Regions from separate parts of the Pseudomonas tremae genome, predicted to be linked through region 1. Evidence: riboswitches for the same ligand, from Rfam matches in the RefSeq annotation. Region 1 holds a riboswitch; each other region holds the start of a gene.
The links. Region 1 has a riboswitch for cobalamin ahead of cobO (cob(I)yrinic acid a,c-diamide adenosyltransferase). Riboswitches for the same ligand answer to the same signal wherever they lie in the genome.
Positions count from the first base shown of each region.

Region 2: it holds a riboswitch for cobalamin, as region 1 does, so the genes downstream of both, I9H09_RS11255 (ABC transporter substrate-binding protein) here and cobO (cob(I)yrinic acid a,c-diamide adenosyltransferase) in region 1, are expected to answer to the same signal.
Region 3: it holds a riboswitch for cobalamin, as region 1 does, so the genes downstream of both, cobW (cobalamin biosynthesis protein CobW) here and cobO (cob(I)yrinic acid a,c-diamide adenosyltransferase) in region 1, are expected to answer to the same signal.

Region 1 covers NZ_CP066270.1:1,628,932-1,639,589, forward strand. The annotation lists gene I9H09_RS07515 (C40 family peptidase) at 1-512, shown strand, start outside; gene I9H09_RS07520 (C40 family peptidase) at 598-1,143, shown strand; gene I9H09_RS07525 (PQQ-dependent sugar dehydrogenase) at 1,330-2,658, opposite strand; cobalamin riboswitch at 2,789-3,002, shown strand; gene cobO (cob(I)yrinic acid a,c-diamide adenosyltransferase) at 3,094-3,705, shown strand; gene I9H09_RS07535 (cobyrinic acid a,c-diamide synthase CobB) at 3,744-5,039, shown strand; gene bluB (5,6-dimethylbenzimidazole synthase) at 5,036-5,686, shown strand; gene cbiB (adenosylcobinamide-phosphate synthase CbiB) at 5,683-6,591, shown strand; gene cobD (threonine-phosphate decarboxylase CobD) at 6,584-7,597, shown strand; gene I9H09_RS07555 (cobyric acid synthase) at 7,585-9,045, shown strand; gene cobU (bifunctional adenosylcobinamide kinase/adenosylcobinamide-phosphate guanylyltransferase) at 9,046-9,567, shown strand; gene cobT (nicotinate-nucleotide--dimethylbenzimidazole phosphoribosyltransferase) at 9,564-10,616, shown strand; gene cobC (alpha-ribazole phosphatase family protein) at 10,613-10,658, shown strand, end outside.
Region 2 covers NZ_CP066270.1:2,458,090-2,468,747, reverse strand. The annotation lists gene mapR (GntR family transcriptional regulator MpaR) at 1-681, shown strand, start outside; tRNA gene I9H09_RS11280 (tRNA-Asn) at 1,076-1,151, opposite strand; gene I9H09_RS11275 (GGDEF domain-containing protein) at 1,392-2,306, shown strand; gene I9H09_RS11270 (response regulator transcription factor) at 2,314-2,988, opposite strand; gene I9H09_RS11265 (phosphatase PAP2 family protein) at 3,008-3,910, opposite strand; gene pmrG (lipopolysaccharide core heptose(II)-phosphate phosphatase PmrG) at 3,877-4,575, opposite strand; cobalamin riboswitch at 4,918-5,117, shown strand; gene I9H09_RS11255 (ABC transporter substrate-binding protein) at 5,255-6,268, shown strand; gene I9H09_RS11250 (FecCD family ABC transporter permease) at 6,265-7,287, shown strand; gene I9H09_RS11245 (ABC transporter ATP-binding protein) at 7,284-8,075, shown strand; gene I9H09_RS11240 (peptidase U32 family protein) at 8,181-10,187, shown strand; gene I9H09_RS11235 (GNAT family N-acetyltransferase) at 10,230-10,658, opposite strand, start outside.
Region 3 covers NZ_CP066270.1:2,529,185-2,539,842, reverse strand. The annotation lists gene cobN (cobaltochelatase subunit CobN) at 1-1,051, opposite strand, end outside; gene cobW (cobalamin biosynthesis protein CobW) at 1,055-2,119, opposite strand; cobalamin riboswitch at 2,230-2,452, opposite strand; cobalamin riboswitch at 2,511-2,724, shown strand; gene I9H09_RS11575 (CbtB domain-containing protein) at 2,823-3,011, shown strand; gene I9H09_RS11570 (CbtA family protein) at 3,032-3,769, shown strand; gene I9H09_RS11565 (cobalamin biosynthesis protein) at 3,747-4,202, shown strand; gene cobM (precorrin-4 C(11)-methyltransferase) at 4,236-4,985, shown strand; gene I9H09_RS11555 (indolepyruvate ferredoxin oxidoreductase family protein) at 5,067-8,549, opposite strand; gene I9H09_RS11550 (Lrp/AsnC family transcriptional regulator) at 8,735-9,202, shown strand; gene I9H09_RS11545 (sigma factor-like helix-turn-helix DNA-binding protein) at 9,696-10,220, shown strand; gene I9H09_RS11540 (M14 family metallopeptidase) at 10,342-10,658, shown strand, end outside.

The DNA of each region.
Region 1 (10,658 bases):
AATCCTACAAACTGCCGGTTTTGGCCGACAGTATTCTTGAACGCGGCAAGTCTCTGATCGGTACGCGCTACCAGTTCGGCGGCACCTCGACCCGTTCCGGTTTCGACTGCAGTGGTTTCATCGGTTATCTGTTTCGCGAAGAGGCTGGCATGAGCCTGCCGCGCTCCACCCGCGAAATGATCAACGTCGATGCGCCGCTGGTCTCGCGCGGTAATCTCAAGCCTGGCGATCTGTTGTTCTTCAGCACTCGCGGCCGTGGCCGTGTCAGCCATGCAGCGATCTACGCCGGTAATCAGCAATTCATTCATTCCAGCAGCCGCCGCAGTGGCGGGGTGCGCATCGACAGCCTTGATGACGCCTACTGGAGCAAGACCTTCATCGAGGCCAAACGACCTCTGGCGATGGCCCCCGGCGCAGTGGCGGTAAAATCTTCTCCGGTTGCAACGCAGACAACAGCGATGACATCGACTACAGTCAAGACCGCGCCAAAGCGGCGTAACGTGAACAAATAAAATCCGCTGACAAGACCTTCGGGTCTGTCTGCGTTTTTGAGCTACTCGGCAGCGTAAGCCGCATCCGGATCAGGTTGTTGTGTGTATGTCGATTGCTTTGCGCCTGATGGTCATTTCCGTTGCTGCGATGTTGGGCGCCTGTGCCAGCACGCCGCCTCCGCCCAAAGCGCCCCGGATCGTTCAGCGTCCGGTGGTTACGGCTCCGCCCCAGATCCTCTCTCCTGCTGCCGAAGACGTGCTGTTTCGTGCCTTGGGGCTCGTCGGCACGCCTTATCGTTGGGGCGGCAACACGCCTGATTCCGGTTTTGATTGCAGCGGTCTTATAGGCTATGTCTATCGTGATGCGGCAGGTATTTCTCTACCACGCTCCACGCGCGAGATGATCGTGATGGGCGCACCGAATATTCGTCGCGAACAGCTGCAGTCGGGCGATCTGGTGTTCTTCGCCACATCGGGTGGCTCGCAGGTGTCCCACGCCGGCATCTACGTTGGCGAAGGTCGATTCGTGCATGCACCGGCCACTGGTGGCACGGTCAAGCTCGACAGCCTGGACAAGCCTTACTGGCAGCGCGCTTACCTCAACGCCAAGCGCGTTATTCAACCCGCCAGCCTGGCGCAGAATCGGCCTTAGACATGAACCGCTGATCAGCGGTTCTTTTCCAACTTGGGATCGCACTCAGAGCGCCCTGCAACGCGTATCCACGCTGGAGCTTGGGTAAGACAGGCTTCCCGCGAGTGCCTATCGTTCCTTACGCCCCAGCGTGGGAGTGCTGTTAGTGACGCTCTGCGTACACCCCCTGCACCCCCTGCACCCGCGTTACTGAGCGGCCTTGGCTGAAGTCACGCGCCAGATCTTGTTGCCAACATCATCAGCCACCAGCAAGCCGCCGCGCTGGTCGTTGACCACGCCGACCGGTCGGCCCATCGCTTTTTCATCTTTGTTCAGGAAGCCGGTCAGTACATCCACCGGTGCGCCGTTGGGCTTGCCGCCGCTGAAGGGCACGAAGACCACTTTGTAGCCGCTGTGCGGTTTACGGTTCCATGAGCCATGCTGGCCAATGAACAGGCCTTCGTTGAAAGGCGCCGCCAGCGTCTTGCCGTCGGCAAATACCAGGCCCAGCGAGGCCGTGTGCGGGCCGACTGCATAGTCAGGCGCAATGGCCTTGGCGACCAATTCCGGGTTCTGCGGCTTGACGCGCTCGTCTACATGCTGGCCGTAGTAGCTGTAAGGCCAGCCATAGAAAGCGCCATCCTGCACTGACGTCACGTAGTCAGGCACCAGATCGCTGCCGATCTCGTCTCGCTCATTGACGGCAGTCCACAGCTTTCCAGTCTTTGGTTCCCAGTCCATGCCGTTCGGGTTGCGCAAGCCCGACGCGAAGATCCTGTGGTTGCCGGTGGCGGCGTCCACTTCCCAGATCGCTGCGCGACCTTCTTCCTTATCCAGGCCGTTCTCGCCCACGTTGCTGTTGGAGCCGACCGTCACGTACAGCTTGCTGCCGTCCTTGCTGGCGATGACGTTCTTGGTCCAGTGGTGATTGAGCGTACCACCCGGCAAATCGACCACTTTGGTCGGCTGCGCGCTGATGGAGGTCTGACCTGTCTGGTAGGGGAAGCTGATCAGGCGGTCGGTGTCGGCTACATAGAGTTTGTTGCCCACCAGGGTCATGCCGAACGGGGAGTTGAGGTCCTTCAGGAATACCGTGCGGGTTTCAGCAACGCCGTCCTTGTCCATGTCGCGCAACAGGGTAATGCGATTGGCGCTCGGCACGCCCGCACCTGCACGGCCCATTACTTTTTCCATGACCCAGCCACGAATCCCCTTGGAATCATCCGGCTTGGCGGGCGAATTGGTTTCCGCCACCAGCACGTCACCGTTGGGCAGCACATACAGCCAGCGCGGGTGATCCAGATGTTCAGCAAAGGCCGCCACCTGAGTGCCTGGCGCAGCAACCGGCTTGGCGCCGTTTTCCCAGCCGATCGCAGGGGCGATGTTGACGGTCGGTATCAGCGTCTTGTTCGGCTCCGGCAGCTTCGGCGACGGGCCTGTGCCGTCTGACACCTGCAGGGTCGACGACTCGCCGCAAGCAGCTAGGCCGCCAGCGACCAGAAGCAGTACGGCGTAGTGGGGTCTGAGTTTGAACATGGGAAATCTCCATAAAAAGACGTTGTCCTGTCACTGGTAGAGGCGCATTGAGCCGTACAGGTTCAATCAGGTACCGGAACAGCCTCCAATGGCAGCAGTGCAGATTGACGCTCCCGGCCCAACACTCTACCCTTCGCGGCTTGTTTCAGGTGCTTTGCAGTCAGCGACTGGCAGAGTGAAACAGGGAAGCCGGTGTGGATCTCCTGATCCGATCCCGGCGCTGCCCCCGCAACGGTAAATGAGTCAAGGCTGTGCCTGACGCCACTGTGTTTTTACATGGGAAGGCGCGCAGCCGGGGTGACCCGCTCATGAGCCCGGAGACCGGCCTGAATCACTCAATGGCATCACGGAGGGTGATGTTCTGTGCAGGGCGTTGCCGTGCTGTCCAGTGCTGTCCTTCCGTCTGCTTTCGCCTGCCCCGAGCGGAGAGCCGAGATGAACGAATCCCCCGAACGCGACGAACGCCACCTGGCGCGCATGCAGCGCAAGAAAGCCGTGATGGACGAGCGCATTGCCAGCTCCCCCAACGAGTGCGGGCTGCTTCTGGTATTGACCGGCAATGGCAAAGGCAAGAGCAGTTCTGCCTTCGGCATGCTCGCTCGGGCCATGGGGCACGACATGCAGTGCGGTGTGGTGCAGTTCATCAAGGGCCGCAACAGCACCGGCGAAGAAATGTTCTTCCGGCGCTTCCCCGAGCAGGTGCGTTATCACGTGATGGGCGAAGGGTTCACCTGGGAAACTCAGGACCGCCAGCGCGACATCGCTGCCGCTGAGGCCGCGTGGGCCGTCTCGCAGGAAATGCTCCGCGACCCGGGCATCGGCCTGGTGGTGCTCGACGAACTGAACATCGCCCTCAAGCATGGCTATCTTGACCTTGAGCAGGTGCTTACCGACCTGCAGGCGCGTCCTCCTATGCAGCATTTGCTGGTCACCGGCCGTGGCGCCAAACCCGAGTTGATCGACCTGGCCGATACGGTCTCCGAGATCAGCGTGGTCAAGCATGCGTTTCAGTCCGGTATTCGTGCGCAAAAAGGTATCGAGCTGTGAGCCATTCACTATGAGAACGCTGCCATGAGAGCACTGCAATGAGAGCTCCGCGCGATTGCCCGGCGGTATTGATCGCCGCGCCAGCCTCCGGGCAAGGCAAAACCACCGTCACCGCCGCGCTGGCCCGCTTGCATCGCAATCAGGGCCGCAAGGTCCGGGTGTTCAAGTGCGGGCCGGACTTTCTCGACCCCATGATCCTTGAGCGTGCCAGTGGCGCGCCGGTCTATCAACTGGACATGTGGATGGTCGGTGCCGATGAAAGCCGCCGCCTGTTGTGGGAAGCCGCTGATGAAGCTGATCTGATTCTTATCGAGGGCGTCATGGGTCTGTTCGATGGCACGCCCTCGAGTGCCGACCTGGCGCGACACTTCGGCGTGCCGGTGCTGGGAGTGATCGACGGCACTGCAATGGCCCAGACCTTCGGCGCCCTGGCGCTGGGGCTGGCGCGCTATCAGCCGGACTTGCCGTTTGCCGGCGTGCTGGCCAACCGCGTCGGCACGGTGCGTCATGCGCAGTTGCTGGAAAACAGCCTGACCGAAGGTTTGCGCTGGTATGGCGCGTTGTCACGCGAAGTGGGTTTTGAATTGCCCAGTCGCCACCTTGGGCTGGTGCAGGCCAGCGAGCTCAATGACCTGGACCTGCGTCTGGACATGGCCGCTGCGGCCTTGGCCAGCACGTGCGAAGTGGCCTTGCCTCCGGCGGTGACATTTACCGCGGCCGACCCGGTTCAGGTCGAGCCGTTGCTGAGCGGCGTGCGCATCGCCGTGGCGCGAGACGAAGCGTTTGCCTTTATTTATGGCGCCAGCCTGGACCTGTTGCGCAACATGGGTGCCGAGCTGAGCTTCTTCTCGCCCATCCATGACAGCGAAATTCCAGACGCCGACAGCCTTTACCTGCCGGGCGGTTACCCTGAACTGCACCACGTCGCGCTGGCCGCCAACCTCACGATGCAGGCTTCGATCAGGGCGCACCATATTGCCGGCAAGCCGATCCTGGCCGAGTGCGGCGGCATGCTCTACCTGCTCGATGCTCTGACCGACGTAGAGGGCGTGCGCGCCGACCTGGTCGGTTTGCTGGCCGGTGAGGCGGTCATGCAGAAGCGTCTGGCGGCGCTGGCGCTGCAAGCGGTCGAGCTGCCTGAGGGCACGCTGCACGGTCATACCTATCACCACTCGCTGACCAGCACCGAGCTGCAGCCAATTGCCCGTGGCGTCAGCCCCAATGGTGGGCGGGGCGCAGAGGCGGTGTATCGCCTCGGACGCCTGACCGCGTCCTACGTGCATTTCTATTTTCCTTCCTGCCCACCGGCAATTGCGGCGCTGTTCAAGCCATGACCGAGCAGGCATTCAGCGAGCAAGAGCGGGCTGCGGTGTATCGCGCCATCGCCGAGCGCCGCGACATGCGGCATTTCATCGGTGGCGAAGTCGCGCCCGCGTTGCTGGCGCGTTTGCTCGAAGCCGCGCATCAAGCACCCAGTGTCGGGCTCATGCAGCCTTGGCGCTTCATTCGTATCAGTGACCCACTGTTGCGCGGCAAGATGCAGGCGCAGGTGGAAGAAGAGCGTATTCGTACCGCCGAAGCACTGGGCGAGCGCACCGACGAGTTCATGAAACTCAAGGTAGAAGGCATCAACGATTGCGCGGAAGTGCTGGTCGCTGCACTGATGGAAGGCCGTGAGCAGCACATCTTCGGTCGCCGTACCTTGCCGGAAATGGACATGGCCTCATTGTCCTGCGCCATTCAGAACCTGTGGCTGGCTTCGCGTGCCGAAGGGCTGGGCATGGGCTGGGTGTCGCTGTTCGACCCTGAAGCGCTGGCCGGATTGCTGGGCATGCCCGACGGTGCCAAGCCGCTGGCGATCATCTGTCTGGGGCCGGTGAAAGAATTTTATCCTGCGCCGATGCTGGTCATGGAAGGCTGGGCGCAGGCGCGTCCGCTGAAAGAGCTGTTGTATGAGAACCAGTGGGGAGTGAGTCAATGAGTGTGGCGCTGTTGAGCGTCGCCGGCGTGGCACTGGACGCGTTGCTCGGTGAGCCGAAACGTTTCCACCCGCTGGTGGCGTTCGGAAACTTTGCCAGCCGGGTCGAACAACGTTTCAACAGCGGTGGCCGCGGCTGGCGCAGTCATGGCGTGACGGCCTGGGTGATCACCGTGGTGCCGTTGACGCTGGTGGCCACGCTGCTGAGCTGGCTGCCTTACATTGGCTGGCTGTTTGACATCCTGGCGCTGTATTGCGCGCTGGGCATGCGCAGCCTGGGCGAGCACGTTCAGCCGGTGGCGCAAGCGCTGCGCAGCGATGATCTGGTCGAGGCCCGACAGCGGGTCGGTTACCTGGTCAGTCGGCAGACGACTGAACTCGACGCTACCGAAGTCGCTCGCGCCGCCACAGAGTCGGTGCTGGAGAACGGCAGCGACGCTGTGTTCGCTGCCTTGTTCTGGTTTGTCCTGGCCGGTGCGCCTGGCGTTGTGCTGTATCGGCTGAGCAATACGCTGGATGCCATGTGGGGTTATCGCAACGAGCGTTTCGAGCGTTTCGGCTGGGCTGCGGCGAAAATCGACGATGTGCTCAACTACTGTCCTGCACGCCTCGTGGCACTGACTTACGCCTTATTGGGCAAGACCCGCCTGGCGCTACGCTGCTGGCGCACTCAGGGGCCAACCTGGGACAGCCCGAACGCTGGCCCGGTGATGGCAGCTGGCGCGGGCGCACTGGGCGTCGAACTGGGCGGCGCGGCTACCTATCACGGCGAGCTGCATCAGCGTCCGGCATTGGGCGAAGGTGTTCCGGCCGATGCAGACTCGATCGATCGCGGCTGGCAACTGGTGCAGCGCGGCGTGTGGTTGTGGCTGCTGGTCATCTGTGTGGTAGCTGAATTATATGCTTGAACATGGCGGTCGATTGCGCGCTGCGGCGCAGCATTATGGTATCCGGCAGGCCGAATGGCTGGACCTGTCCACCGGCATTGCGCCCTGGCCGTGGACGATTCCCGATATCCCAGCGCGTGCCTGGGCGCGGCTGCCCGAGGCCGATGATGGTCTGGAAGCTGCGGCCTGTGCGTATTATGGCGTTCCTCAATTGCTCCCGGTGGCCGGTTCCCAAGCCGCGATCCAGGCGTTGCCAAGGGTGCGCCGTGGCGGTCGGGTCGGCGTCCTTTCTCCTTGTTATGCCGAGCATGCACATGCCTGGCGCAAGAGCGGTTACGTGGTTCGCGAGGTGAGCGAGCATGAGGTCGATTATTTTCTCGACAGCCTTGACGTGCTGGTGGTGGTCAACCCCAACAACCCGACTGGCCTGCATTTAAGCACCGAGAGCCTGCTGGAATGGCACGCGCGACTGGCCGAGCGCGGTGGCTGGCTGGTGGTGGATGAAGCGTTCATGGACAACACGCCGGCCCTCAGCCTGGCAACCGAGACTTGGCGCATCGGGCTGATAGTGCTGCGCTCGTTCGGCAAGTTTTTCGGTCTGGCCGGTGTCAGGCTGGGGTTTGTGCTGGCCGAGCCGGTGCTGCTCAAGGCGCTGGCGCAAGAAATAGGCCCTTGGTCTGTCAGTGGTCCGACCCGCATTATCGGTCAGGCCTGTCTGGGCGATGTGCAAGGCCAGGAGCATCAGCGCGAGCGCAGTGATCGGGCGCGTGACCGGCTGGTGGCATTGCTCGAACAGTACGGCCTGGCTCCGGACGGTGGCTGTGCGCTTTTTCAATGGCTGGTCACCGCACAGGCACAGACACTTTACGAATTTTGCGCCCGGCGCGGTGTTCTGCTACGGCTGTTCGCAGGGTCAACCCCGGAATCCGGCAGCCTGCGCTTCGGTTTGCCTGGCGAAGAGGCTGACTGGCATCGTCTGCACAACGTTTTGCTTGAATACCGCAAGGAATACCCATGGCCACGCTGATGGTACAAGGCACCACGTCGGATGCCGGCAAAAGTACGCTGGTGACGGCGCTGTGCCGCTGGCTTATCCGGCAGGGTGTGAGCGTCGTGCCGTTCAAGCCGCAGAACATGGCGCTCAACAGCGCGGTGACGGCGGACGGTGGCGAGATCGGACGTGCGCAGGCTGTCCAGGCCCAGGCGTGCTTTCTGGAGCCACACACCGACATGAACCCGGTGCTGCTCAAGCCTAATAGCGACACCGGCGCGCAGGTGATCATTCATGGCCGTGCTGTTACCACCATGAACGCGGTGGCTTATCACGGCTATAAAGAGATCGCCATGCAGGCGGTGCTGGAGTCGCATCGACGGCTTGGCGAAAGCTACCCGGTAATCATGGTCGAAGGCGCGGGCTCGCCTGCCGAGATCAATCTGCGCGCCAACGACATCGCCAACATGGGGTTTGCCGAGGCGGTCGACTGTCCGGTGCTGCTGATTGCCGATATCAACCGCGGCGGCGTCTTCGCCCATCTGGTCGGCACGCTGGAGTTGCTCTCGCCGAGCGAGCAGGCGCGGGTCAAAGGTTTCATCATCAACCGGTTTCGGGGCGACATTGCCCTGCTGCAACCGGGTCTGGACTGGCTGGAAGCGCGCACCGGCAAACCGGTGGTCGGCGTTTTGCCTTACGTGATGGACCTGCATCTGGAAGCCGAAGACGGTCTCGATCAGCGCCAGACCGACAAGGTCGAACAGGTCCTCAACGTGGTCGTGCCGGTGCTGCCACGCATCAGTAATCACACCGATTTCGACCCGCTGCGCTTGCATCCTCAGGTCAATCTGCAGTTCATCGGGCCAGGCCAGGCGATACCGCCTGCCGATCTGATCATCCTGCCCGGCTCGAAAAGCGTACGCAGCGACTTGAAATACCTGCGCGCCAATGGCTGGGACACCGCTATCGACCGGCACCTGCGCTATGGCGGCAAATTGATGGGGATCTGCGGCGGCCTGCAAATGCTCGGCGAGTACCTGCATGACCCGCTGGGGCTGGAGGGTGCTGCCGGTTCAAGTCCCGGGCTCGGTCTTCTGACGATGAGTACCGTACTGGAAACCGAGAAACAACTACGCAACGTGCGAGGCCATCTGACGCTGGAAGACGCTGAAGTCAGCGGTTACGAAATTCATGCCGGCGTGACCACCGGCGTGGCGCTGGAGCAGTCCGCGGTCAGGCTTGATGATGGCCGTTGCGATGGCGCGCAGAGCACTGACGGGCAGATACTCGGCACCTACCTGCATGGGCTGTTCGAATCACCTGCGGCGTGCAGTGCCTTGTTGCGCTGGGCCGGCCTGGAAAACGTTCAGTCGGTCGATTATCACGCTTTGCGCGAGCGCGACATCGAGCGCCTGGCGGACCTGGTTGAAAAACACCTGGACGGCCGCCTGCTCCGCGAGCTGTGCGGCCTGGAGGCAAGCTGAATGCTGCAATTGATCCTCGGTGGCGCCAGGTCCGGCAAAAGCCGGCTGGCCGAGAAACTGGCCATGAATTCCGCGCTGGAGGTGATTTACATCGCCACCAGCCAGCCCCTTGATGGCGAAATGAATCATCGCATTGCCAGCCATCGTGCGCGCCGTCCCGAGCAATGGGGGCTGGTAGAGGAGCCTGTCGAGCTGGCGCGAGTGCTGCGCGACAACGCCGCGTCCGACCGCTGTCTCCTGGTGGATTGTCTGACCCTGTGGCTGACCAATCTGCTGATGCTCGACAGCTCAGAGCGTCTGGCTCGGGAGCGTGAAGCGCTGCTTGACTGTTTGGCCGGTTTGCCGGGTGAAATTATTTTTGTCAGCAACGAAACCGGGCTCGGTGTTGTGCCTCTCGGTGAGCTGACCCGCCGTTATGTCGACGAAGCCGGCCTGCTGCATCAAACGCTGGCCGAGCGTTGCCAGCGCGTCGTATTAACCGTTGCTGGTCTGCCCCTGGTCCTTAAAGGAACACCGTTATGAGTAATTCCTGGTGGCTCACGCCTGCTCAGGCCATAAATATGCCAATGCGCGAAGCTGCACTGGCGCGCCAGGCGCAACTGACCAAACCCGCCGGTTCGCTGGCACAGCTGGAGCGCCTGGCGGTTCAGCTTGCCGGCCTGCAAGGGCGTGAGCGTCCGGCTGCCGACACATTGTGGATCGCGATCTTCGCGGGCGATCACGGCGTTGTTGCTGAAGGTGTGTCAGCGTATCCGCAGGAAGTCACTGGCCAGATGTTGCACAACTTCGTCAACGGCGGCGCAGCGATCAGCGTGCTGGCGCGTCAGTTGTCGGCGCACCTGGACGTGGTGGACCTGGGCACGGTTTCGCCGATGGACCTGCCGGGCGTTCTTCATCTGCGACTGGGGGCGGGTACTGCCAACCTCGCGCAGGGGCCGGCGATGAGCGAAGAGCAGGGTTTTGCTGCCTTGCAGGCCGGTCGCGACAGCGTCTTGCGTGCCAAGGCAGCGGGAACCGAGTTGTTTATCGGCGGAGAAATGGGTATTGGCAATACCACCTCTGCCAGTGCGCTGGCGTGCTCTATTCTGGAATGCGCCGCGCCGTTGCTGGTAGGGCCTGGCACCGGACTGAACGCGGAGGGCGTCGCCCACAAGACGCAGGTCATCGAGCGCGCGCTGGCGTTGCATGCCGAGCACTCGGGTGATCCGTTGCGAAGCCTGTTCTGCCTGGGTGGGTTTGAAATCGCAGCCCTGACGGGCGCCTATCTGGCCTGCGCGCAGGAAGGTATCGCGGTGCTGGTCGACGGCTTCATCTGCAGCGTGGCGGCATTGGTGGCTGTGCGCCTGAACCCGTCGTGCCGCAGCTGGTTGTTGTTTGGTCACCGTGGTGCGGAGCCGGGACATCGGCATTTGCTGGAAACGCTTTGGGCCGAGCCGCTGCTTGATCTTGGCATGCGTCTCGGTGAGGGCAGCGGTGCGGCTCTGGCAGTACCTCTGGTGCGCCTGGCTTGCGAGCTGCACAACGGCATGGCGACATTTGCCGAAGCTGCGGTGGCGGATCGTCCGGCATGAACTTGCATCTTGATCTGTTGAGGCATGGGGAAACCGAGCTGG
Region 2 (10,658 bases), 830 kb from region 1:
GCCTGCTGGTTCATGAGCAGCTTCCAGAACCCGCTGGGTGCGAGCATGACTCAAGAGAAAAAGGTCAGGCTCTACGACCTGCTTGAACGGCAGCAGATACCCTTGATCGAAGATGACGTATACGCCGAGCTGTACTACGGCGCCAAGGCGCCCTACCCGGTCAAAAGCCTGGACCGCAGCGGCCTGGTAATGCACTGCAGCTCGTTCTCCAAGACCCTGGCGCCCGGTTACCGTATCGGTTGGGTCGCGGGCGGGCGGTATGCCGAGCAGATCGACCGCCTGAAACTGATGACTACTATTTCACCGTCTGTGCCCGCACAGGCCGCCATCGCCGATTATCTCAAGCACGGCGGCTACGACCGCCATCTGCGCAAACTGCGTGATGTTCTGGAGCTGCAACAGGGCGCAATGCTGGCCGCTGCCGCCCGCTATTTTCCAGCGGCGACACGCGTTACCCGCCCGATCGGCGGCTATTTCCTGTGGTTTGAATTTCCCGAGCAGGTGGATTCGCTGCAGCTGTTCCAGCTTGCGCTGGCGCAAGGCATCAGTCTGGCACCCGGCCCGATATTCTCGGCCTCGCAGCGTTTCAAGAACTGCGCGCGCCTGAACTACGGCACGCCTTGGGATGACCGCAGCGAACAGGCGATGGCGATGCTGGGGCGTATCATCGCGTCGTTCTGAGACCTTAGGACAGCGTGCTTCAAAGGAAACTGATCTGTATTTTTTAGCTGTTTCTGAATCTGTACCAGAAACTCACCGCACACGATAATGGCAACGCATCCAAACGCGCTGCCGAACGCCAGTCATTGGCGTTTGCGGTATGCGATCCAGCACAGCAGCAGGAGAGACTAATGGGCAAGCTCGGACTTTCATTGATCGGTTTTTTGTTATTGGCAATCGGGGTGGGGTTGCTGGGCACTATTTCGCCGTATTGAAGAACGGCCGCAATGCGGATCAGATCTTAAGGCCCTCTCCCCGCACGATAGGCCCCTATAAGCGCAGAAAACAAAAAACCCGCCATAAAGGCGGGTTTTTTGGGTTCAGAAGCTATACAGATTACCTCTGTGCATATGTATGGCTCCACGACCTGGACTCGAACCAGGGACCCAGTGATTAACAGTCACTTGCTCTACCAACTGAGCTATCGCGGAATGAGCGCTATGTTACTGATTCGGAAAAGGAAGTCAAGCAGGCCAGGAAAAAATCCTGTTCGTTCGTCTGGCCGCCATTTCTGACATGACAGAGGTGCAGGTAAAGCAACCGCCGGACGCACGCAGTCGCCCTGCCTGATTCGGTAATGAAAGGTATTTTCAGCCCACCCACCTTCACCCTAGTGTCATGTGCATCTGTTCTGCTGGCCGACAGTCAGCACATCAGGAGCCGTCTTTATCATGTTCAGGATCATCCAACCTCATCGCTGGAAGCTCGCCGTGCTGATGATTGCCGCCAACCTAGGGCTGGCGGCTTTTCTGTCATCGGGCACTGTAAAGCCGGTGAGCGAATGGCAATGGCTCGACATCGTTGGCGAAGGTGGCTCTGCTTTGCTGTCGCTCATCTGGCTGCTTCTGGTGCTCAAGAGACGGCCAGCCGGTCGGGTGACCAACTACCTGTCGGTGGGGCTGAGCTGCGTGTTGTTTTCATGGTGGGTCGACGTGCTGGACGAGTTCATTCGTCTGCCCTCCAAAATCGAATGGGACCATTGGCTGGCGTCCGGCCCGATGCCGGTCGGCCTGATTCTATTGACCCTCGGCATCCACCATTGGCATCGAGAGCAACTGGCAACCCGCGCGCAGGTGGAAAAGCGCGATCGTGGCTTTGGTGACCATCGGCTTTACGACAAGCTGACTCCGCTGGGCAACGCCGACACTCTGCAGCGGCAATTGATCGTAAGCCTTGAGCAAAGCCTCTGCCAGCAGCAACCGCTGTCGCTGCTGGCACTGGATATCGACGGTTTCAGCGCTATCAACAAAACGTTTGGTCATGCAGAGGGAGATGAAGTGCTGTCGGCGCTCAGCCATTTGCTGGCGCTCAACCTGCGTCGTCATGACCTGCTATGCAGGCTTGCCGGCGACCGCTTTGTAGTGCTGCTGCCCGATACTGGCGAGAGTCAGGCAAAGCTGTTGGCGCTGGAGTTGCAGCACGCAGTCGCCAGCCTGGCGCACAAAACCCGACAACAGGGTGAGCGTCTTCATCTGTCAGCCAGTGTGGCGGTGGTGATGGCGCTCAACGAAACACCAGACAACCTGCTACGTCGTCTCAACCTGTCACTGGCCCGCGCCCGGCGACCGCTGACGCGCACTGCCTGAGCATGCGTCAACGCTGTACGCACAGCTTGTAGCCAAGCCCGTGAGCGGTATGCAAAAGCGGCGTGTCATGGCCGTTGTGCAGTGTGCGCCTGAGGATGTGAATGCTGCTGCGCAGGCTGCTGCTGTTCGGTGCGTCGCGCCCCCACAGTACCGCTTCAAGCTCGGAATGCTTCACGATATGCGGGCTTTTGCGCATCAACAACTCCAGCAGCTTCATGCTGGTCGGGTTCAGCTTCAATGACACCTCGTTACGGGTGACCTCCAGGGTGTCGAGGTCAAAGCGCAGGTCGGCCACCATCAGCACCCGGCTGTCCTTGCGCTGCCGTCGCCCCACTACTGCTTCTATCCGGGCCAGCACTTCGGCCATTGCAAAAGGCTTGGTGATGTAATCATCGGCCCCGACCTTGAAGCCGATCAGACGATCGTCCAGCTCATCGCGAGCGCTGAGCATGACGATCGCGACTTCCGACTTCGAGTACTGACGCAGGCTGCGGCAGATCTGGTTTCCATCAATGCCCGGTAACATGATGTCCAGAACGATTGCATCAAAACGTTTCGAGGCGGCCAGGTGCAGCCCGCTCAGACCATCCAGCGCACCTTCGACCGCATGCCCTCGGAGTTCGAAAAACTCCAGCAGGTTATCGTGGATATCGCGGTGGTCTTCAATCACCAGAATGTTCATCGCAACGCCTTCCTGTTTTCTATCCAGCTGACCGGGTCAGGGTAGCCGATGACTTCAGGGGGCGAACGAGAGGCTGGTCATTACCATACGACAATGACCCCTTGCGGACAGGCCTCTGCAGCTTTGCCCGGCCGTAAAAGCACAAGGCAACCAGCAGGGAACTCAGCCACACAACGATACCCGCCCAGAAGGTGTGTGACATGTAGTGCCAGCCCTGAAGCACCCGCGTCGTGCCGTAGATCATGCCGAGCAACAGAATACCTGCCAGCAGCACGTTCGAATGCTGCCAGCAATAGCGCCGCGCCACGAAGTACAGGGCCAGCAGGCTGAATGCACTGGAAGCATGCCCGCCCGGCCAGCATCGCCCGGCACCTGCTTCATGCAGAAGATTGAAGTTCCTGAACCATTCGATATGTGCCTGAGTACCACCGTACAGCGTCGTTTCGACCGGGCAATACACGCTGGTGTGGCTTTTCAGGTAATGGATCATCCCTGTGCTCACCGCAAACGCGACCGTTACAAAAAAGAAATCGAGACGATGCCTGCGGGCGAATTGCAGAGGGCGTTCAAGCCGGGCGCGTATGGCGAGCTGCGTCAGGCCCGAGTTCCTGCGTCGCTCCAGCAGGGGCCAGACGAACGACATGATCGCACCGATTATTGCCAGTTCGCCGGTCAGGTTGGGGATGATCCTGGCCCATTTGTGGGTGATGGTCTCGAACAGATGAATTTGCCCAATGGGAAATACACCAGCGGCCGAATCAAACAGCATGTCGCTCAATTGCCGGTCGATGTTGGTCAGGTCAAACGTCACGAAAACCAGTAACGCGAGAAACACGGGTACACCCAGATTAATGCCGTAAAAACGCAGTCTGGTGCTGGTTGTTGTCGTCAATTGAATTGCTCGCTGTTGAGGTTGGCCCATTGTTCGGCACTCAGAGACCCAAGCAGTTTTGGCTGATGGCGTTCATCCATCCGCACGAAAAATGCTTCGGCATAATCACTCGAGCGCTCACCGCCCGGTACACCGACCTTGCGCTCGAACTGGTCGATACAACCACTGTGGGTGACCAGCACCAGATTTTCACCGCCGACCTTATGCGCCTGCACCGCTTTCATGAAGCCGCTGTCGCAGTCGTTAATCCAGTCCTGCGCGACGACCGCATGCCCTGCCAGCAGCTCTGCCGTCTGCTGGGTGCGCACTTTCGGGCTGGTGACCATGCGTGCGTGATCCATGCCCATCTTTTGCATGCCAGCGCCGACCGCCAGCGCTGCGTCGCGGCCTTTGGAGGTGATGCCGTCGGCGCTGGCCATGCACGGGTTCGTCGAGCGGTCACAGCGCTCGGCGTGCCGGATCATGACCACCACGTCACCGCGCAACCAGTGTTCGCGCAGCCCGGAGGTTTTCAGATTGTTACCGGCGCCGAGGTCCACCACATGTACGCCCGAGAACGCCATGTAGCACCACGCACAAATCGCTGCCAGGACAACGACCACCGACAACAAAGCGACGTGCTGATGCATTTTGAAGCGCTGGCGGATGCCTGTACCGGAAAGCAGATTCTTGTTGTTGATTACCGTGTCAGCCAAGTGACCACTCCTACACTGAGCCCATATGCAGCGGTGACCCGAGAAGCCCCCGAAGTCATGACCGCTCCCATGAAAGAAACATAGGTTCAGCATGGTGCCGAAGCAGTGAAGAAGATGTGAAAAGCGTGTTGGGAGCAAACACGCTGTTTTATCGTGAACACCTCTAAAATCAAGGCTTAGAGGCTTTTGGCGAATCAAACATGAAGATAATTTAAGCGTTTTTACGAACGTCGAGCGTGGCGAAGCCGGTTCGATGGCACAACCGTGCCTGCGTTTGCCGGTCAGGGCGCGTCCGAGCGAACGACCGCACGCGCAAAGCATTAGCCACTAAAACCCTTATCGTTTACCATGCCGGCCGTCGGTTTCCGAGAGGAACTAACAGGGAATTCGCACGCCTTGTGTCAACAAGGTCGAAACGAAACTGCCCCCGCAACTGTAGGCATCGAGCCTGCTCCATGACTGCCACTGGACTCGGGTCCGGGAAGGCCGGAGCGAGGTGATGACATGCCAGTCAGGAGACCTGCCGACCCGATTCAACCAACTAACCGGCGGGGTGTCCGGGAAGGACATCCGCACGCGTCGGCAGTTTCTGCCGTGCCCGGTCTTTTTTGACACGCCGGGGATGTGTTTTCCTATGTGCATTGCGCCTTGGCACCTGTCCCAATGGAGACTGCACTTCATGTCGTTGCCCCGCCTCGCCGCACTCGCTGCCTGCATGACGCTGTCCACGCTGACCTTTGCCGCGCCCACGCAATATCCCTTGACCCTTGAAAACTGCGGCTCGTCCCTGACCTTCGCCCACGCACCCGGCAAGGCCGTGACCATTGGCCAGGCTGGCACCGAAATGCTTTATGAGTTGGGCCTGGGCGACAAGCTGGTCGGCACTTCGCTGTGGTTCAACAATGTGCTGCCGCGCTTCAAGGCGCAGAACGACAAGGTAGAACGTCTGGCTGATAACGAACCGGGCTTTGAAGCGGTGATCGGCAAGCGTCCTGAACTGGTGGTCGTGCAACTGGAATGGATGGTCGGCAAACAGGGCGCGGTCGGTACCCGCGAGCAGTTTCATGACCTGAAGATCCCGACCTATATCCTGCCGTCCGATTGCGAGGGCAAAGACAATCTGGTCGGCGCCGATGGCACGCGCCTGGAGCCGTTCCGCATCGAGACCATCTACAAAAGCATCGAACAGCTGGCGCAGATTTTCGATGTGCAGGATCGCGGCGCTACGCTGGTCGCCGACCTCAGGGCGCGCCTGAGCGCGGCGATTGCCAACGTCAGACAGAACAAGGCCAACGATGTGTCAGCGCTGTTCTGGTTTTCCAGCTCGGACATCGCCAGCGATCCTTTCGTGGCGGGCCGCAAAGGCATTCCGGACTTCATGCTCAACAGCCTGGGCATGCGCAACATCGTCCAGTCCGATGAAGAATGGCCAACCGTAGGCTGGGAAACCATTGCCAAGGCCAACCCGAGCATTCTGGTGATCGCGCGCATGGATCGTCGCCGCTTTCCGGCCGACGACTACCAGAAGAAGATCGAATTTCTGAAGACCGACCCGGTAACGCGCAACATGGATGCGGTCAAGCATGACCGGATCGTTATCATCGACGCCGAGGGCATGCAGGCCGGCCTGCGCCTGTTCACCGGTTTCGAAGAGCTGGCCGACGCCGCCAATCGCTTCAACGCCGCACGATGAGACTGCCTGTAGCGCTTGGCCATCTGGTCTGGGTTGCCGCCGTGCTGGTGCTGGCGATCATGGTTGGCGCGGCGATAGGTGAAACCTCGATCAGCCTGAAGGTGGTTTTTCAGGTACTGGCCAACAAACTCTGGGCAGCCAACTATGTGCTCGACCCTATCGATGAAGGCATCGTCTGGAATTACCGGCTGACCCGCGCCATTGTGGCGGCAGCCTGTGGGGCCGGCCTGGCGATCTGCGGCGTGGTATTGCAATCGTTGCTGCGCAACCCGCTGGCCGACCCGTATTTGCTGGGTATTTCTGCCGGGGCCTCGACCGGCGCGGTACTGGTGGCCATTCTGGGCTTCGGGGCAGGCGCAATTTCCATGTCGGCCGGTGCATTCGCTGGCGCCGTGGCAGCGTTTTCGCTGGTCGCCCTGCTGGCGCATTCATCCCGAGGCACCACTGCCTCCGTGCAGATCATTCTGGCGGGTATCGCCGGCTCACAGCTATTCAACGCGCTGACCTCGTTCATGATCACCAAATCCGCCAGTTCCGAGCAGGCTCGGGGCATCATGTTCTGGCTGCTGGGCAACCTCAGCGGCGTACGCTGGCATTCGGTCTGGCTGGCCGTGCCGACGGTGCTGGTGGGTCTGCTGGTGTGCCTCTGGTACAGACGCGCGCTGGACGCCTTCACCTTCGGCAGCGACTCGGCAGCGTCTCTCGGCATAGCGGTACGGCGCGTGCAGATCATCCTGATCGCCACAGCAGCACTGGTCACCGCGATCATGGTCTCGATTGTCGGCTCCATCGGTTTTGTAGGGCTGGTGATTCCGCACGCGGTGCGCATGCTGGTCGGCGTACGTCACGCACGGCTGGTGCCCCTGAGCGCCTTGAGCGGCGCGCTGTTTCTGATCGCCGCCGACATCCTTTCGCGCACTCTGATCAAGGGGCAGGCACTGCCGATCGGGGTCATCACTGCACTGATCGGCGCACCGGTCTTCGCACTGATTCTTGTCCGGGGCAACAGCACGCGATGAACGCCTTCCCACATCTGTCTGGCGCACCGGTACTTGGTTGCAAGGGCCTGAGCTACTCGGTACGGGGCACTGCACTGCTGAAGGATGTCGACCTGAACATCACGGCAGGCGAAACGCTGGCCGTGGTCGGCCCCAACGGTTCGGGCAAATCCACCCTGCTCAAGCTGCTGGCCGGTATTCAGAAGCCGGTCACTGGCAGGGTCACGCTGGGTGATCAGCCACTCTCGGCCATGAGCCGCAGAGACGTGGCGCGTATGCTGGCCGTGGTCGAACAACAGGCTGAAACCAGCGACGCAGTGACCGTGCTGGACGCCGTCGAGCTGGGACGCACGCCCTGGCTGTCAGCGCTGGAACCCTGGAGCGCCGAGGACGATGCCATCGTTCACCAGGCCCTGCAGGACGTGGACATGCTGCACATGCAGAAACGTGCCTGGCATACCCTGTCCGGTGGCGAACGGCAACGCGTTCATATCGCCAGAGCACTGGCTCAACGACCGCGAATCCTGCTGCTGGACGAACCGACCAACCACTTGGACATCCAGCATCAGCTGACTATTCTCGGCCTGGTCAAAGCCTTGCCGGTGACGACAGTGATTGCCCTGCACGACCTGAATCAGGCGCTGGATTGCGACCGGGTGGCGGTCATGGAAAAAGGCCAATTGGTGGCGCTGGGGGCGCCGGAGAAAGTCCTCACACCGGAACGTCTGCTCAGCACCTTCGGCGTCCTTGCGCACTGGCTGACCGACCCTTTCGACGGCACGAAAATCCTGCGATTGCGCTCAATCTGACGCTACGCCGGTGGTCAGCCCGTGACAGGCAGGAACCGGCAACAGGTGCGCCGCGCCGCCTGTGGCACTACAATGCGCGCTTTGCCGCTGCCGGATCCCGTTGCCATGTCGTTACCCAAGCACCACCTGGAATTGCTCAGCCCTGCACGGGACGTGACCATCGCCCGTGAAGCCATCCTGCATGGTGCCGACGCGGTGTACATCGGCGGGCCGAGCTTTGGTGCGCGACACAACGCCTGCAACGACGTCAGTGATATTGCCGAGCTGGTGAAATTCGCCCATCGCTATCACGCACGGATCTTCACCACGATCAACACCATCCTGCATGACGACGAGCTGGAGCCCGCCCGCAAGCTGATCCACCAGCTCTACGACGCAGGCGTCGATGCGCTGATCGTTCAGGACCTTGGGGTCATGGAACTGGATATCCCGCCCATCGAACTGCATGCCAGCACCCAGACCGATATTCGTACTCTCGGTCGGGCAAAGTTTCTCGATCAGGCCGGTTTCTCGCAACTGGTGCTGGCTCGCGAGCTGAACCTGCAGGAAATCCGTGAAATCGCCAGTGAAACCGACGCGACCATCGAGTTCTTCATTCATGGCGCGCTGTGCGTGGCGTTCTCCGGGCAGTGCAACATCTCACACGCGCAAAACGGCCGCAGCGCGAACCGTGGCGACTGCTCGCAAGCCTGCCGCCTGCCCTACACGCTCAAGGATGATCAGGGCCGCGTCGTCGCATTCGAAAAACACCTGCTTTCGATGAAAGACAACAACCAGAGCGCCAACCTGAGCGATCTGGTCGATGCCGGCGTGCGCTCGTTCAAGATTGAAGGTCGTTATAAAGACGCAGCCTACGTCAAAAACATTACCGCCTATTACCGCCAGCGTCTGGACGAGATTCTCGAGGATCGCCCGGACCTGGCACGCGCATCAAGCGGGCATACCGCGCACTTCTTCGTGCCTGACCCGGAAAAGACTTTTCACCGTGGCAGCACCGATTATTTTGTCAGCGACCGCAAGATCGATATCGGCGCGTTCGATACGCCGACCTTCACCGGCCTGGCAGTGGGTACCGTCGAGAAACTCGGCAAGCGTGATCTGATCGCAGTCACCCATGAGCCGCTGTCCAACGGTGACGGCCTCAACGTGCAGATCAAACGTGAAGTGGTGGGCTTTCGGGCCAACATCGCCGAACTCAAAGGCGAATTCGAAGAAGACGGCCAGAAGCGCTGGCGCTATCGCGTAGAGCCGAACGAAATGCCGGCAGCCCTCTCCCGCGTGCGACCGAACCATCCGCTGAACCGCAACCTGGATCACAACTGGCAGCAGGCATTGCTAAAAACCTCAGCCGAGCGCCGCATCGGCATCCAGTGGCAGGTCATGCTGCGCGAGGAGCATCTGAGCCTGAATGCCATCAGCGAGGAAGGCGTGAGCGTGACAGTTGGCCTGGACGGCCCGTTTGGTGCTGCCAACAAGCCCGAGCAGGCACTGGATCAACTGCGTGACCTGCTTACCCAGCTGGGCACCACGATCTACCACGCTCAGGGGGTCAAGCTCGACGCGCCACAGGCTTACTTCGTGCCCAACTCGCAGCTCAAGACCCTGCGCCGCGACGCCATCGAGGCGCTGACCGAAGCCCGGGTCAAGGCTCACCCGCGCGGTGGACGCAAGGCCGAGACCACACCGCCGCCGGTTTATCCAGATTCGCATCTGTCTTTCCTGGCCAACGTCTACAACCAGAAAGCCCGCGATTTCTATCATCGTCATGGCGTACAGCTGATTGACGCAGCATACGAGGCTCATGAAGAGACGGGCGAGGTGCCGGTGATGATCACCAAGCACTGCCTACGCTTCTCGTTCAACCTCTGCCCCAAACAGGCAAAGGGCGTCACAGGCGTGCGCACTAAGGTCGCACCGATGCAACTGGTGCACGGTGACGAAGTGCTGACCCTCAAGTTCGACTGCAAGCCGTGTGAAATGCACGTGATCGGCAAGATGAAAGGCCACATCCTTGATCTGCCATTGCCAGGCAGCGCGGCGGCAAAATCGGTGGTTGGCCACATCACGCCGGAAGACCTGCTCAAAACCGCACGCCAGCGTCACCCGCGCTGATCGGCAACCGGGGGGCTGTTGAATGCCCCCCCTTTTCGCCTTCTACAGCACACGCTCCATATGGGTCGTGTTCCACACCGGATCGCTTTCCACATCGGTCACGGCAAAGCCCTGCTTTTCCCAGAAACGAATGGCACCTGGCAGAAACGGGTGGGTGTGCAGATAAAGTACCTCTATCGCATCAGCATCGGCATGAGCCCAAAGCGCCTGACATAGCCGGCTGGCCAGGCCATCGCAGCGAAATTGGGGCGCGACGTACAGGCGTACGATCTCGACGGTCCTACGCCCTGTGTAGTCGAATTGCGGAAAACGATGGTCGTAAGGCAGATAGCCTACGGCTGCGATGATTCGCTCGTCACAGCGGGCAATCAGGAATTTTCCGTTTTCGCCACTCAGGTAAACCTGTTCGAAACCGGCCAGATCAGGAGGCACGGTCACGGTATCGAGCAATGGAAATATCTCGGCACGGGC
Region 3 (10,658 bases), 900 kb from region 1:
CCCGGTAACAGACCACATCCGACTGACTGCGCTCGCTGCGCCAGGCCAGATCCTTGAAGCTGATCGGTCGGCTGATGATGCGCCCGTCCAGTTCCGGCAAGGCAATGTGCATCGCCAGGTCACGAGCGCCGAGCCCCTGCTCGCTGGCCTCCCAGGCAGGTTCGTTGTCCTGGGCACAGATCGCCTGAATGACCGGCACGTCGCGCCGGAACGGGCGTAAATGCGGCGACTCCGGACTCGACTGCGCAAAGCCGGTGGTGTTGAGGATCAGTTCGACCCCAGCCTCATCCAGCCAGTTTTCCACCTGAACGAAACAGCCCGGTTCCTTCAGGCTAGCGACCGCAATCGGCAAAGGGTTGATGCCCTGCGCCTGCAAGCGAGTGCAGAACTCATCGATAAAGCCGGTGTTGGCAGCCTGCAAGTGCGAACGGTAGAACAACAGCGCGACCACAGGATGGTCCGCACGCCATTCTGCCTGCCAGTCATGCAACCCGGCAGTTGCCCGTTGCGGATGATAGACCGCCGTGCGCGGCAATGGCTGCGGCTCGGCCCAAGGGTAATCACGACCAAGCCACTGACTGGCCATGCAGCGATACAGGTCCAGCGCATTTTGCAGCCCGCCCTGACGCAGAAACTGCCAGAGCCGGTCGCGCTCTGTGGCAGGCACTGTGCTCAGGTCGCTCAACTCGGGGTCAGGGCGGTCATCGCCCGGCACCAGAATGACGTCAACGCCACGCTCCGCCAGCTCCATCAGTCGTTCCACGCCGTAACGCCAATAGCCAATACCGCCGTGGAGGGAAATCAGAATGACTTTGGCGTGGCGCAAGACCTCGTCAACGTACAAGTCGACCGACGCGTGATTTTGTACCTGCATCGGGTTGGCCAGACGCAGGCTGGGGTAATCCTCAGGGAGTTGCCGGGCGGCTTCGGCCAGCAGGGCGAGGCTGGAATCGCCGCTGCAGAGAATCACCAGCTCGGCTGGCGTCTGCCCCAGGTCGGCGATGCTGTCGTCCGGTACAAAACCGCCGGGCTGGGTTCTCAGTAAATGCATGGGTCAGCCGGCAATCGCAGCGTTGAGCTGGGTTTGCAGCGCGACAGCGTCCAGCTCCTGCCCGATCAGCACCAAGTGCGTGGCACGCTCTTCATCGGCGCGCCAGGCGCGGTCGAAGTGCTTGTCGAAGCGCGTGCCCACGCCTTGGATAAGCAAACGCATCGGCTTGCCCGGAATGGCGGCAAAGCCCTTCACGCGCAAAATGCCGTGTTGCACAACGAGCTGATTGAGCGCATCGAGCAGGATCTTTTCATCGGCTTGCGGCAGTTTCAGCGAGATCGAGTCAAACGCGTCGTGATCGTGGTCATCCTCGTCGCCATCGTCGTGATGATCGTGGTGGGTCTTGCGACCGTCGATGTGCAGCTCGGACTCGGCACCGACACCCAGCAGAACGCTGATCGGCAAACGACCACTGCTGGCTTCGACCACCTTGACGGCGGGCGGCAGCTCTTCGGCGACTTCGGCGCGCACTGCGGCCAGCCCTTCGGCATCAATCATGTCGGCCTTGTTGAGGATCACCAGATCGGCGCTGGCCAGTTGATCGGCAAACAGCTCGTGCAGCGGCGACTCGTGGTCCAGATTAGGGTCCAGTTTGCGCTGTGCGTCGACTTGATCCGGGAAGGCAGCGAACGTACCGGCCAGCACCGCCGGGCTGTCGACTACTGTGATTACCGCATCGACCGTGCAGGCGTTGCGGATTTCGGGCCACTGGAAGGCCTGGACCAGCGGCTTGGGCAATGCCAGGCCCGATGTTTCGATCAGGATGTGGTCGAGATCGCCACGGCGGGCAACCAGTTCGCGCATGACCGGAAAAAACTCTTCCTGAACCGTGCAGCACAGGCAACCGTTGGCCAACTCGTATACGCGGCCGCTGGCCTCTTCTTCGGTGCAGCCGATGGTGCATTGCTTGAGGATTTCACCGTCGATGCCCAACTCGCCGAATTCGTTGACGATCACCGCGATGCGCCGCCCTTCGGCGTTGTCGAGCATGTGCCGCAACAGCGTGGTCTTGCCCGAGCCTAGAAAGCCGGTGACGATGGTGACGGGAAGCTTGGCCAGTGTTTTCATCAGGTGCCCTTTGGCAATGCGGCGGGCAAACAGGACGAGAACCGCATGCATGGCATGCAGATCGGATCGCCACCGGATCACCCCGCCCGGTTGTAGTGAGAATTCGCAGGCACTGGGCCTGTTTCGAGGCAGGTCTCCTGGCTCACGGCAGCGTGTGGCAGATGCTGTAGACCTTGCCGACACACGTTCATCGCGCCTTCCCGCCGCAGCAGTGGCTGTGCAATGAACATGACCGTTTACAGTTGCGGGGGCAGCTGCGGCGTGTACCGCATTCCCGTCTTAGCTCCATGTGGTAACGCTTACCAATGAAGAACCTCGAACCGGCAAGGCTACGCAGTGGCCGCAGACAGGTCAATCGTTCAGATTGACGATCCCACGCCGCCCATGCTCTCCTGTGCGCCTTGTTTCGGGTGCCCCTCACGGGGTGAAACGGGAAACCGGTGCGTTCGACCTGTCGAGCAAGTCCGGTGCTGCCCCCGCAACGGTAAGCGAGAGAAGGTCTGATCCACTGTGCCCCGGCATGGGAAGGTGACCTTGAAGGCTTGAACGCAAAACCGTTCGAGCCCCTCGCAAGCCCGGAGACCGGCCCGACATTCTTTCCGATGACAAACCCGCGGTGGGCGGGCGCAGTCGAAACCTCTGGCACTCGCCAGCGGGTTCGTATGCGCATGGCCCACTTGCCGACACTCAAGAGGGATCGCCCATGTCCAGCACCATCAGCAGCAGCCAGACGGCTGCCACCAGCTCCACCCAGACCCAACACCTGACCGCTGCCATCAGCGCAGCGCTGCTCGGCGCCTGCCTGGTCTACTTCGCCGGTTTCTCGCACATCGCGGCGGTACACAACGCAGCCCACGATACCCGCCACAGCGCTGCCTTTCCTTGCCATTGAGCGTCATCGAGGACTACACAATGTTCAAGCGAATCGCACAAACGGCAGGCTTCACCGGCCTGCTGGCCGCCTTGCTGCTGACTCTGCTGCAAAGCTTCTGGGTCGTCCCGCTGATCCGGCAGGCCGAGACTTATGAGACAGCCTCGGCGCAACAGGCGCACGAGCACGCCGACGGCCAGGGGGCTGAACACAACCACGTACATGAAGAAGCGGCCTGGGAACCGGAAAACGGCTGGCAACGCGTGCTGTCCACGACAGGCGGCAATCTGGTGGTCGCAGTGGGTTTCGCACTGATGCTTGCCGGGCTCTATACGCTGCGTGCTCCGCGCAACACCGCACAGGGCGCATGGTGGGGGCTGGCAGGTTTTGCAGTGTTCGTGCTGGCGCCGACCCTAGGCCTGCCACCCGAATTGCCGGGGACCGCAGCCGCAGAACTGAGCCAGCGTCAGCTATGGTGGGTCGGCACAGCCGCCTCGACTGCCGCCGGGCTGGCCTTGCTGGTGTTCGGCCAGAACTGGCTGCTGAAAGCGCTGGGTGTCGCAACTCTGGTGGTGCCGCATGTGATCGGCGCGCCGCAACCACTGGTTCATGAAAGCCTGGCACCTGAAGCGCTGGAGTCGCAGTTCATGATCGCTTCGCTGCTGACCAATGCCCTGTTCTGGGTGGCAATGGGCCTGATAAGTGCCTGGCTGTTCAGCAGAAGCGATGCCCATCGACATATGACTCACAAAAACAATGTCGACCTGCATCAGGCCTGATCCACCGTGCGTTCAGGCTCAGCCCGGCGCACATCTGGTGGTCGGGTTGGGCTGTAGGCGCGGCTGTTCGGCGGAGGCATTGCGCGAGTTGATCGGCAACAGCCTCGAGGCACATGGCCTGAGGCTGAGCAGCGTCACTGCGCTGGCTTCCATCGACTTGAAAGATCAGGAGCCTGGGCTGCTCGAGCTTGCCGAGCAGTTGGCTGTGCCGCTGGTGTTCTTCAATGCCGCGCAATTGGTGGCGTGGGAACTTCATCTGACGCACCGTTCCGCGCAGGTGTTCCAGACCACAGGCTGTCACGGGGTCGCCGAAGGCTCGGCGCTGGCACTGGCTGCGCAGCTCGGCGATGGCACCGCCCGGTTACTGATCGAGCGACAGAAAAGCGCTCAGGTCACATTTGCCTTGGCAACCAGCCCCGCTGCGGGCGGATAATCCCGTCACGTTCATTTATCTTCGGAGCATTCATTGACTGTCTATTTCATCGGCGCAGGCCCAGGTGATCCCGAGCTGATCACCGTCAAGGGCCAGCGGTTGATATGCAGCTGCCCGGTGATCATCTACGCGGGTTCACTGGTGCCGCTGGCTGTGCTGGAAGGCAATCAGGCATTACAGATCACTAACAGTGCCGAACTGCATCTGGAGCAGATCATCGACCTGATCAGGGCCGCTCATGCACAGGGGCAGGATATTGCGCGTGTCCACTCGGGCGACCCCAGCCTTTATGGCGCCATCGGCGAGCAGATTCGCCATCTGCGCGAATTGAATATCCCTTACGAAATCATTCCTGGCGTGACTGCGACCGCCGCCTGTGCTGCCTTGCTGGGCGTGGAATTGACGTTGCCGGACATATCCCAGAGCGTGATTCTGACCCGTTACGCTGACAAGACGTCGATGCCGAGCGGCGAAGAACTGGCCAGCCTGGCGAGCCATCGCGCGACGATGGCGATTCATCTGGGGGTGAATAACCTGCACAGGATCGTTGAAGAACTGACGCCGCATTACGGGGCCGACTGCCCGATTGCGGTGGTGCATCGCGCCAGCTGGCCAGATCAGGACTGGGCGCTGGGTACGCTGGCCGATATCGAAGAGAAGGTGCAAACCAAAGGCTTCCGTCGCACGGCACTGATTCTGGTCGGCCGTGTGCTTGGCGCCGACACCTTCGGCGACTCCTCGTTGTACCGCGCCGGGCATGCACATCTGTTCAGGCCAAAGTAACTCGCGCCCTCAAGCTTTTGCGGGAGCGCCGCCTCGGCAGCTCCCGCAAACACTCAAATCTACCCGACAGCGCCTACCCGATCAGGCAGCCACCTCATAGAGTTTCGGCGCTATCACTTCCCCGCTTTCCAGGCTTTTGCGCAGGATATCAGCTTGCAACGCAGCGGCTTTCATGGCGCTTTCCTTGACGTGGCCGTAACCACGGATTTTCTCTGGCAGACGCGCCAGGCTCAACGCTGTGTGGCAATTGTGCGCCTGGAGGTGCTGAACAATCAGCTCGATGTCACTGACATAACGATCGATCAGTTGCCTTTCCTGCTTGCGCTCCAGGCTGCGCCCGAAAGGATCGAGCGCCGTACCGCGGAGGAATTTGAAAGTCGCCAGCACGTCGAAGGCGCGCAACATCCACGGGCCGAAGCTTCGTTTGCGCGGCTGGCCGTTGTGTGGGTCGCGTTTGGCCAGCCAGGAGGGCGCCAGATGAAACTCCAGCCGGTAATTACCTTCGAATTGCGCTTCCAGCTGGCGAGTGAAGTCGCCGTTGCTGTAAAGGCGCGCGACTTCGTATTCATCCTTATAAGCAAGCAGCTTAAAGTAGTTGAACGCCACCGCCTCGGTCAGCATCGGCTGCTGATCGGGAAACAGGCGTGATTCGACCTCGCGGACACGCTGCACCCCTTCCAGGTAACGCATGGCATAAGCGCTGTTCTGGTAGAGGGTCAACGCATCGACATTGCCTTGAATACGCTGTTCAAGATTCATCTGCTGCGGTTCGCTGACCTGTGGCTGCGGGTTGACGAACGCCTCGACGGCGGTAGGGTCATGCGCAGTGCGGCGCCCCCAGAGAAACGCCTGTTGATTGAGGTTGACCGCCACACCATTGAGTTCGATAGCCTTTTCGATGGCTGCCGAGGTCAGGGGAATAAGCCCCAGCTGGAAGGCATAACCCAGCATGAACAGGTTGCTGGCGATGCTATCGCCCATCAAACGGGTCGCCAGTGAAGTGGCTTCGACAAAGTGGGTCTTGTCGGCGCCGACAGCGTCAATAATCGTCTGCTTCATCGCCTCGGCCGGGAACACGGCGTCGGGGTTGCGCGTGAATTCAGCAGTTGGCGTCTGCTGGCTGTTGATGACCGCATGCGAGATCCTGCTGTCGAGCTTGGCGATAGCGTCCGGGCCTGCGGCCACCAGCAGATCGCAGCCCAGTAACAGGTGCGCTTCTCCGGCGGCGATGCGCACCGCGAACAGGTCCTGCTGACGCGCAGCAATGCGGATATGACTGACAACCGGGCCGAATTTCTGCGCCAGTCCGGCCTGATCCAGCACGCTGCAACCCTTGCCTTCCAGGTTGGCGGCATAACCCAGCATCGCCCCGACGGTGGTTACACCGGTCCCGCCGACGCCGGGCAGCAGAATATTGAACGGCCGTTCCAGTGACGGCAGTACAGGCTCCGGCAGAAGCGCGAACGCCTCAACCTGCTTTGGCAGTACCGGCTTGCGCAATTTGCCGCCATGCACGGTGACGAAGCTCGGACAGAAACCCTCGACGCAGCTGAAATCCTTGTTGCAGGCGCTCTGATCGATTTCCCGTTTGCGCCCTTGGGCGGTCTCTTTGGGCAGGACCGACAGGCAGCCGGACTTGACCCCGCAGTCGCCACAACCCTCGCACACGGCCGCGTTGATCAAGGCACGTTTCTCCAGATCAGGCATCGTGCCACGCTTGCGACGGCGACGTTTTTCGGTAGCGCAGGTCTGGTCGTAGATGATCACGGACACACCTTTGAACTCCCGAAGTTCACGCTGCACGCTGTCCAGGTCGCGTCGGTGATGAAACGTGGTGATCGGCGCAAAGCCGGCACGGTCGGGATACTTGTCCGGATCGTCGGAGACCAGCGCGATGCGTTGCACACCTTCGTTGAACACCTGACGGCTCAGTTGATCGACACGCAGAACTCCATCAATCGGCTGGCCACCCGTCATGGCCACAGCGTCGTTGTAGAGAATCTTGTAAGTGATGTTGACCTTTGAAGCCACAGCCGCACGCACTGCCAGGTGACCGGAGTGGAAATAAGTACCGTCGCCCAGGTTCTGAAACACGTGAGGCGTTTCGGTAAACGGTGCCTGGCCGATCCAGGTCACGCCTTCGCCGCCCATCTGGGTGAACGTATCGGTTTCGCGATCCATCCAGATAGTCATGTAGTGACAACCGATCCCGGCCAGTGCGCGACTGCCCTCCGGCACACGGGTCGAGGTATTGTGCGGGCAGCCCGAGCAGAAATGCGGGGTGCGCTGGGTGTTGAACAGCGGAGCCTGAAGCGCCCTTTCCTTCTCGCTGAGAAACTGCAAGCGTGCCTCGATCTGCGGGCTGCTGTAGAACGGTGCCAGCCGCTTGGCGATCACCCGGGCAATCATCGCTGGCGTCAGTTCACTGAGGTTCGGCAGCAGCGAACGGCCCTGCTCATCGAATTCACCCACCACCACCGGGCGGCGATCCACTGGCCAGTTGTAAAGCTGGCCGGTCAGTTGGTCCTCGATGACACTGCGTTTTTCCTCGACCACCAGAATCTCTTCCAGCCCCTCGGCAAAGTCATGGACAGAGACCGGCTCGAGCGGCCAGCTCATGCCGACCTTGAGCACCCGAATACCGACCCTGTCACACAATTGCTGATCAATGCCCAGCTCTTCAAGCGCCTGACGCACGTCGAGGTAGGATTTGCCAGTGGTGATGATCCCCAGCCTCGGCTGCGCCGAATCTATGACCACCTTGTTGAGCTGATTGGCCCTGGCAAAAGCCCTCGCAGCATAGATCTTGTAAGTATTGAGTCGCGCTTCCTGTGCCAGGGGCGGGTCCGGCCAGCGGATGTGCAGCCCGCCTTCGGGCAGTTCGAAGTCATCAGGGATCCGGGTCTTGACCCGTAGTGGATCGACCTCAACCACTGCCGACGAGTCAACGTTCTCGGCGATCGTCTTCATCGCCACCCAGCACCCGCTGTAACGCGACAGTTCCCAGCCGATAATCCCGTAATCGAGAATTTCCTGGACATTGCTCGGGTTGAGCACGGGGATCATGGAGGCAATGAATGCGTGTTCGCTCTGATGCGCGATGGTCGAGGATTTGCAGCCATGATCGTCGCCCGCAAGGATCAGTACGCCGCCTTTGGCTGCCACGCCTGCAGAGTTGCCATGTTTGAACACGTCACCACAGCGGTCTACCCCAGGTCCCTTGCCGTACCACAGCGCAAACACGCCATCGTACTTGCCATGCGGGAACAGATTGACCTGCTGGCTGCCCCACACCGCCGTGGCCGCCAACTCTTCATTGATCCCGGGCTGAAAGTGGATGGCGTTCTGCTGCAGATAATCCTTGGCATCCCACAGGCTTTTGTCCAGATTGCCCAGCGGCGAGCCACGATAACCGGAGATGAAGCCCGCAGTATCAAGGCCTTGCGCCTCGTCGCGCTGCTTTTGCAGCATCGGCAGGCGGGTAAGCGCCTGAGTGCCTGTCAGATACAGATTGCCAGTGGCAAGCCGGTATTTATCATCCAGACGAATATCAGCCAGGGACATGCGCGTACCTCTCTTGTTCTAGTCTTGTTCTTATAGGGAACAGGCCTTTTGCACCGGGACGGTCCTGCCCGGCAGCCTTGTCACTAGACTGCCTGTAGCAAAGCGGCTTTTTCTTTCTAAATGCGTGCAAATCTGCTGATATTGCGCATGCCTTTTTCGACAAGAACAAAAAACAAGGTCAATTCATGCAGCTGAAATTGAGCCCCATCGATCGAAAGATTCTCCGTCTGTTGCAGCATGACGCCAATCTGTCTGCGGCAGAGATAGCAGAACGCGTAGAACTGTCCCAGTCGCCCTGCTGGCGGCGCATCCACCGGCTTCAGGAGGACGGGGTGATCGAGCGCACCGTCGCCTTGCTCAGCACCCGAAAACTCGGGCTTAGCATGACCGTCTTCGTCGAGGTCAAGCTTTCAGGACATGGCCGGCGGTATCTGGCCGAATTCGAAGAGGCAATCATCGGCCACCCCGAGGTACTGGAGTGCTACACCATGGCGGGCGGGATGGATTTCATGCTCAAGGTGGTGGCGCAGGACATTGCCAGCTACGAGCGCTTTTTACGTGATCATCTGCTGCAACTCCCCCATGTGCATGAAGCACATTCCAACATCGCCATGAGTACGGTGAAACGCACCACGGAATTGCCATTGGACTGAGGGAGACGGCGATTTCAGGGAGGGGAAAATCCGCCAGACGAGCGCCGGCGGATAATTTTTTTCGATGAGGGCAATAAAAACATTTGATTTTCAAATGATAATGATTATTATTGCGTCAGCGGTTCGCGAGAACTGCTTGATAACCTGGAAGTCTTAGGTCGGCTTCCGGATTATCTCCTCATCAGGCTAATCACGGTTTTTGACCCGGCTTTTTAGCCGGGTCTTTTTTTGGTTCTTTCTTTTAATGTTACCGCTGCTTCAGGCTAATGAAGTCGGGGGCAGCATGTGCATGCTGCGATGGAACGCATCATAGCAAAGCCACCTGCCCTTCGGCCATGTCCAAGGCCCTGAAAATGGCAGGATTCGCACATAAAAAGTGAATGCTGCAATTTTTCAATTGAGAATGATTCTCGAGTAAACTAGTCTATTCTCGTTACGGATGTCCCGACGGCTCAAGGAAGAATTCCCATGGAAGATCAGCGAGCGAAATATCATGAGTAGTCAGCTCTCTTCTCTACTGCACCTGCCAGCTGGCATGCAGCCAACGCCTGAGACAGTTGAACTCGGCCAGAAACTGGGCAAGCTTTCACGCCGCAGCCGACAGATATTTCTGCTCAGTCGCCTGGACGGCTGGTCCTATGCGGACATTGCCCGCTTCATGGAGATCGATGTGGCACGCGTCGAGCGTGCCATGCTCAGAGCAATGGGCAAGGCGCACACGCACTTGCCCGACGCCGACCAGGTCATTCAGGATCAGGCAAGCCGCTGGTACGTCCACTTGCAAAGCCCGGCGGCCACGGCCAGCGAACGTATCGAATTTCGTCACTGGCTTGATGCCGATGCCAGGCACCTGTCTGCATTTCAGAACAGCGAACGCGTCTGGCGCCTTTTGCAAGCGCCCGCCTCGTTGCTTGGCGCGTCAGGCTGGCATAGACGCAAGCGTCATGCGTATCTGGTCTGGTGCGTGCTGACAGCCTTCATTTGCAGCCTTATGGTCACAGCAGAAGCCATTTCCTGAAGCCGTATGACCGTTGCAATGAAACTTACGTCGCGGCGCATGAACTTTACGTCGTGGAGCACAATGTCGATCGGTGTACAGTAACGGCCTGACATGGCACTAACGTACCCAGGAACACATTGTGACCCTCACTATCAGCGCAGATTTCGACAGCGGCAATATTCAGGTACTGGACGCAAGCGACCCGACGCGAATCAGACTGGCCATTCGGCCCGATACCCAAAGTGCTCATTTTCAGTGGTTTCACTTCAAGGTCGATGGCCTGGCGATTGGCGAGACGTATGGTTTCAGCCTGTCCAATGCCAGCGAGTCCACGTTCAACAGGGCCTGGACCGGCTATAACGCTGTGGCGTCCTACGACCATCAGAACTGGTTTCGCGTGCCCTCCGGCTTTGATGGCAAGGCGCTCGATTTCAGCCTTGCTGCCGAACAGCAGCA